Phenylobacterium zucineum HLK1: one gene and its partner. The protein of the gene in region 2 binds, or shares a complex with, the protein of the main gene of each other region. Links are inferred from orthologs where the notes say so. Each region holds a gene or a part of one and is shown on either strand. Other genes may lie near its edges. The genes, in order: dapF and PHZ_RS01345.

The links.
Region 1: the proteins of PHZ_RS01345 (region 2) and dapF are in contact, whole or in part, in a solved structure (PDB 5YGU), measured with the Escherichia coli proteins. The link is inferred for Phenylobacterium zucineum HLK1 from one-to-one orthologs.

Annotation. Positions count from the first base shown.
Region 1 is NC_011144.1:119,476-122,685, forward strand. The notes cover bases 144-3,046. They hold dapF (diaminopimelate epimerase), read left to right. Parts: upstream 144-1,135; coding sequence 1,136-1,957; downstream 1,958-3,046. Other genes in these bases: PHZ_RS00680 (ATP-binding protein), read left to right, coding at 144-1,077; mtaB (tRNA (N(6)-L-threonylcarbamoyladenosine(37)-C(2))-methylthiotransferase MtaB), read left to right, coding at 1,888-3,046. Also shown: more of PHZ_RS00680, read left to right, coding at 1-143; more of mtaB, read left to right, coding at 3,047-3,210. UniProt on the Escherichia coli protein: Involved in the succinylase branch of the L-lysine biosynthesis and in the biosynthesis of the pentapeptide incorporated in the peptidoglycan moiety. Catalyzes the stereoinversion of LL-2,6-diaminopimelate (L,L-DAP) to meso-diaminopimelate (meso-DAP).
Region 2 is NC_011144.1:243,065-246,355, forward strand. Bases 53-3,036 are described here. They hold PHZ_RS01345 (RNA pyrophosphohydrolase), read right to left. Parts: upstream 1,797-3,036; coding sequence 1,308-1,796; downstream 53-1,307. Other genes in these bases: sugE (quaternary ammonium compound efflux SMR transporter SugE), read left to right, coding at 131-457; PHZ_RS01340 (alpha/beta fold hydrolase), read right to left, coding at 474-1,235; PHZ_RS01350 (divergent polysaccharide deacetylase family protein), read right to left, coding at 1,793-2,923; PHZ_RS01355 (S41 family peptidase), read right to left, coding at 2,984-3,036. Also shown: PHZ_RS22945 (hypothetical protein), read left to right, coding at 1-48; more of PHZ_RS01355, read right to left, coding at 3,037-3,291. UniProt on the Escherichia coli protein: Master regulator of 5'-end-dependent mRNA decay.

The DNA of each region.
Region 1 (3,210 bases), 120 kb from region 2 along the record:
GGGATGGCCCAGGCCATGGCGCACGATCCGCTGCCCAGGCGCCAGCGCGAGCGGCTGGAGGTGATCCGCCAGTCGGGCGAGGTGCTGCTGGTGCTGCTGAACGACCTGCTCGACATTTCCAAGATCGAGGCCGCCAAGCTGGAGCTCGACCTTGCACCGCTGGATCTGCACGACCTTGCGGCCCAGGCGCAGGAGGCCTTCGCCCCGCTCGCCGCGTCGAAGGACCTCGAGCTCTCGGTGCGGGCCGCGCCCGAGCTCGCCGGCGCCTGGCGGGCGGACGCGACGCGGGTGCGGCAGATCCTCTACAACCTGCTCGCCAACGCCGTGAAGTTCACCGAGCGCGGGGCCGTGGCCGCCGATCTCTTCCTGGACGCGGCGGGCCAGGTCGTGCTGCGCGTCCGCGACACCGGACCGGGCGTCGCGCCCGAGCGGCTGGACGCCCTGTTCGAGCGTTTCGTGCAGGCCGAGGCCTCGACGACCCGCCGCTACGGCGGCTCGGGCCTGGGGCTGGCCATCTCCCGCGACCTCGCCCGGCTGATGGGGGGCGACATCGCCGCGCAGAGCACGCCCGGCGCAGGCTCGACCTTCACCGTCATCCTGCCGCTGGACCGCGCCGATGCGCCCGAGGTTGTGGGGCCGGCGGCCGCGCCGGCGGAGGTCGCCGCGATCCGGGTGCTGGTCGCCGAGGACAACGAGACGAACCAGCTGGTGCTGAAGACCCTGCTGGGCCAGCTCGGGGTCGAGGTCGAGATGACCGCCGACGGCCACGAGGCGGTCGAGGCCTGGCGGCAGGGGCCTTTCGACCTGATCCTGATGGACGTGCAGATGCCGGTGATGGACGGCCTCGCCGCCACCCGCCGCATCCGCGAGATCGAGGCGCAGACCGGCCGGGCGCGCACGCCGATCGTCGCCCTGACCGCCAACGCGATGTCGCACCACCTGGTCGAGTACGCGCAGGCCGGCATGGACGGCGTCACGGCCAAGCCGATCGAGCTCAGCCGGCTGGTGGAACAGATGAACGTCGCCCTGAGCGGCCGCCGCTCGGGTCCGGTGACGGGGGCCACCGCGGCCGCCTGACCAGGCGCCGAAGCGGCGAGGTGCAGCGCGCGCCGTTCTCGCCTATATGTCCGCGGCCATGGGACGTCCGTTCCTCAAGATGAACGGGCTCGGCAACGACTTCGTCGTGGTCGAGACCCGCTCCGCGCCGTTCGAACCGACGGCGGCGCAGGTGCGCGCGATCGCCGACCGCGCGACCGGGATCGGCTGCGACCAGCTGATCGCCGTCGACCCTGCCGAGGGCGCCGACGCCCACGTCCGCTTCTGGAACGCCGACGGCGAGGAGGTGGGGGCCTGCGGCAACGGCACGCGCTGCGTCGGCTGGCTGCTCATGCAGTCCAGCGGCAAGGACGAGGCGGTGATCGAGACGCGGGCGGGGCGCCTCGTCGCCACCCGCGCGGGCGAGCGGCTGGTCAGCGTCGACATGGGCCCGCCGCGGCTGGAGTGGAACGAGATCCCGCTCGCCGAGCCGCACGACACCCGCGCGCTGGACGTCGTCCTATACCACCACGCCGACCTGATGGCGCCGCCCGGCTGCGTCTCGATGGGCAACCCGCACGTGGTCTTCTTCGTGCCCGACGCCGAGCAGGCGCCGGCGGCCGAGGCCGGCCCCGCGATCGAAGGGCACCCGCTGTTCCCCGAGCACGTCAACGTCGGCTTCGCCCAGGTGAAGGCGCCGGACCGCATCCGCCTGCGGGTGTGGGAGCGCGGCGCGGGGCTGACGAAGGCCTGCGGCACCGGCGCCTGCGCGGCCATGGTGGCCGCCTCGCGCCGCGGCCTGATCGGCCGCCACGCGACGATGGAGCTGGACGGCGGCGAGCTGTTCGTCGAATGGCGCGCGGACGGCCACGTGATCATGACCGGCCCGGCGGCCGTCGACTTCCAGGGCGAGCTGCCGTGAGCGGCTTCGAGGCCCCCTCCGTCTCGACGCGTTCGCGCCGATCCACCTCCCCCCCTTCGCAGGGGAGGAGCGACGTCGACATCGTCACGTTCGGCTGCCGGCTGAACGCCTACGAGAGCGAGGTCATCCGCAAGCGGGCGGCCGAGGACGGCCTTTCGGACGCCATCGTGTTCAACACCTGTGCGGTGACGGGCGAGGCGGTGCGCCAGGCCCGGCAGGCGATCCGCAAGGCCCGCCGCGAGCGGCCGGGCGCGAAGGTGATCGTCACCGGCTGCGCGGCCCAGATCGATCCCGACGCCTTCGCCGCCATGGACGAGGTCGACCTGGTGCTCGGCAACGCCGAGAAGAGCCAGGCCGGGTCCTATGCGCCGACGGCCGAGGCCGGCCGCGTGCGCGTCAATGACATCATGAGCGTGCGCGAGACGGCGGGCCATCTCATCGACGGATTGAAAGACCGCGCGCGGGCCTATGTCGAGGTCCAGAACGGCTGTGACCACCGCTGCACCTTCTGCATCATCCCCTACGGCCGCGGGAACTCCCGCTCGGCGCCCGCCGGCGAGGTGGTCGAGCAGGTTCGCCGGCTGGCGGGCGAAGGCTACCAGGAGGTCGTGCTCACCGGCGTGGACGTGACGAGCTGGGGCGCCGACCTGCCGGGCGCCCCGACCCTGGGCCAGCTGGTCGGGCGAATCCTGAAGCTGGCGCCCGGGCTGCCGCGCCTGCGGCTGTCGTCCATCGACGCGGCCGAGATCGACGCCGACCTGCTGCGGCTCCTCGCCGAGGAGCCCCGGCTGATGCCCTACCTGCACCTCAGCCTTCAGGCAGGGGACGACATGATCCTGAAGCGCATGAAGCGCCGCCACAGCCGCGCCGACGCGCTGAGGCTCGTCGCCGACGTGCGCGCGGTGCGCCCCGACGTGGCCTTCGGCGCCGACCTGATCGCCGGTTTCCCGACCGAGACGGACGAGATGTTCGAGAACACCCTGCGGCTGGTGGAGGAGGCGGGACTCGCGTTCCTGCACGTCTTCCCCTTCAGCCCCAGGCCGGGCACGCCGGCGGCCCGGATGCCGCAACTGCCGCGCGAGGTGGTGAAGGCTCGCGCCGCCCGCCTGCGCGCCGCCGGCGAGGCCGCCCTGGACCGCCACCTGGAGGCCCAGGTCGGCCGGACGCTGCTGGGCCTCGTCGAGCGGCCCGGGTTCGCGCGCGCCGAGGACTTCACCGAGATCGCCTTCACCGGCGAGGCGGCGGAGGGGGCC
Region 2 (3,291 bases):
AAGGCCTACGACCTGGCCACCTTCCAGTACCAGGAACGCAAGTTCTAAGAGCTGCCCGCGCGCCGGGGACGACCCCGGCGCGTCTCCTTTCCCGGGAGGACGACCTCCGTCGCAAGAAGGAGGCCAGCCCATGGCCTGGGTCATCCTGTTCGTCGCCGGCCTGTTCGAAGTCGCCTGGGCCGTGGGGCTCAAGTACACCGAGGGCTTCACCCGGATCGGCCCCACGATCTTCACCGCCGTCAGCCTGGCCGCCAGCATGGGCCTCCTCGGCATGGCGGTCCGCAGCCTGCCGCTCGGCACGGCCTACGCCATCTGGACCGGCATCGGGGCCCTGGGCACCGTCATCCTCGGCATCGTGCTGTTCAAGGAGCCGGCCACGGTCGCGCGGCTGTTCTGCGTGGGCCTGATCCTGGCCGGCATCGTCGGACTGAAGCTGGTGACCAAGGACGCGGGCTAGGGCCCGTCCCAGGCCTCTAGGCGGCGGCGCGGGCCTGCCCCTCCAGCCAGTCCAGCGCCAGGTCCGCCACCGCCTCCCAGCCCGGCTCGGCGGGCAGCCAGTGGCTCATCTGCGGCATCTCGCGGTAGGCGGCGCCGATGCGCTCGGCCGTCCGGCGCGCCGTCGCCGGCGGGTGCACCACGTCCTGGCCGCCGGCCACCACCAGGCCGGGGGCGGGGAGGGGCCCCGGTCCGACGCTGGTGGTCATGAACGGGTCCAGCCACCAGTTCAGCACCTCGCGCAGGGCCCGGGCGCTCTCGGGCCCCACCCGCGCCAGCACCTGTTCGCGGTAGGGGCGGGGAACCCGGTCCAGGCTGTGGCGGCGCATCAGGGCGCGGTCCGGGGCGACGGCGCCCGAGAAGAACGGGTCCAGCAGGTTCACGCCCACCGCCGTGATCGCCTCCTCGACGGAGGAGCCCGCCACGCCCCACGGCGGCGAGGGCGCCAGCAGCACCATCGCCCGCGGGCGCACGCGCCGCGCCGCCATCTGGCAGACGAGGCCGCCCATGGAATGGCCCACCAGGACCGGCGGCTCGTCCAGGCGCTCGCAGAACCGGACGAGGTCGGCGGCGTAGTCGGCCATCGAGGCGCCGGCGACGCCCTGCATCGCCGCATGGCCGCCGTGGCCGCGCAGGTCGGGCGCCTCGACCCGCCAGCCGCGGGCCTCGAACGGCGCACGGAAGCGCTCGAACGCCCAGCCGCCGCAGAAGGCGCCGTGCGCCATCACCACTGTCGTCATTCCGCCTCGCTCCCCCCGGAGCTCTCGTCCGGGGCGCAGTCTAGACGGAAAGGCGGGAGCGCGGGGAGGGTTTCAGCCGCCGCCGTGGCGGGCGGCCAGCGGGGCGAAGGCGCGGGCCACCTGCTCGTAGGCCTGCCGCTTGAACGGCACGACGAGGTCCGGCGCCTCGGCCAGGTATCCCCAGCGCCATTCCTCGAACTCGGGCTCGTGGTGGGCGGCGAGGTCGAACTCGGACTCCTCGCCGTCGAAGCGGAAGGCGAACCACACCTGGCGCTGGCCCTTGAAGCCGCGCCAGGCCTTGGGCCCGCCCATCCCCTCCGGGAAGTCGTAGACGATCCAGCCGTCGGTGCGGCCGAGGTAGGCGATGCTGACCGCGCCGGTCTCCTCGGCGAGCTCGCGGCGGGCGGCGGCCTCCAGCTCCTCGCCGTCGTCCACCCCGCCCTGCGGGAACTGCCAGTTGTAGGGCGGGGCCGCGCCGGCGCGGCGGCCCAACCACACGCGGCCGTCGGGATGGAAGAGCACCACGCCGACATTGGGACGGTAGCGGGATAGGTCGGTCATCTCCGGGCCATGAGCGCCGAGGCGGGGGCCAGCTGATAGCCCCTCTGCTCCACCTCGTTCGCCCAACGCGCCACGGTCTCCAGGGTCACCGGATAGGCGAAGCCCGAGCCCAGCGCCTGGCCGCGCTGCAGGGCGCCGGCCTCGAGCGCCAGGAGCTGCTGGTCGATGGCGCCGGCCGAGAGCTGGTCGTCGATCACCCGCTCGGCGGTGGCCCGGGGCACGTTCCCGCCCCGGCGCGCGGCGGTTCCGTCGTCGACGAAGGCCAGGCCCCGGGCCCGCAGCGAGGCGGCCAGGGCCTCGTAGGCGCGGTCGTCGGCGAGGAAGCGGGAGCCGAGATAATTGGTCAGGCCGAAGTAGCCGCTGGCGCGCGAGAGGATCCACTCCAGCTTCTTCGCCGTCTCGGGCGGCGAGGCGTCGGTCATCAGGGTGTAGGGGCCGGGATCGTTGTCGGGATAGTCCAGCGGCTCCAGCGGGGTCTCCAGCAGCACCTCGTGGCCGTGGGCGCGGGCCATGTCGATCCAGCCCTGCAGGCCCTCGGCGTAGACCACGAACGAGAGCGTGATCTCGGGGCGCAGGGTCTCGATGGCCTGGCGGGTGGCGCGGGCGTTGAGGCCGAGGCCGCCGACGACGAGGCCGATCTTCGGCCGGCCGTTGGAGGTGAAGGGCCGGGCGTAGACCTCGGCCGGCGTGCGCCCGTCCTGGGCGATGATCGGCAGCGGGCCGCCGGGGCCCGGGGCGAAGAAGCCGGCGATCGGCGCGGCCGGCAGGGCGCCGCCGGCCAGGGCGCGCACCGGCGGGGCGGCCGGGGCGTTCCAGCCGGTGGCCGCCAGCGGGGCCAGCGGTCGCTCGGACAGGCGCACCACGTCGGGCTGGACGACGAGCGGGCCCTGCGCGGGCCGCAAGGCCTCGCGCCAGCCGGGCGGGGCGGCGTGGAAGGCCGCGTCCAGCGGCAGGCGGGCGTGCGGGGCGCCGCCCTCGAACGGGCCCATCAGCGCGACCAGGGCCACCGCCGCCCCCGCGAACAGCGCCGCGGCCGCGGCCACGCCGGCGAGCGGGCTCTTCAGCAGGCCGGCGAGGTCCGGCGCCGGAAGCTTGAAGGCGGGAGGCTTGAACTGGGGCAGTGCGATGTTCGCCACGCGCGGGAGGCTCCTTCCGGGGGAGCCTCCCGCACCATGGTTAACGGGCCGCTACTTCTGGGTGACCGACGGCGGCGGCTTGACGGCGGCGACCTTGTCCTTGGCCACGATGCCGGCGAGCTTGGCCTGCGGCTTCGGCAGCTTGGGCGTGGCCGCCACCGAGCCGAACTTCAGCACGTCCATGGCCCGGGCGATCTGGAAGTCCTTGGCCTCGTCGAAGCTCTCGGGCGGGGCCTCGGCCGGCTCGTGGGCGCCGCGGCGGGCCTTGCCCTCGTCGGCGTTCAGCGCGTTGCGGAACGAGGCCTCCGAGAACTGGTAGGCGCGGTTGGCGATGGCCTGGGCCTCCTCGCGGGTCGAGG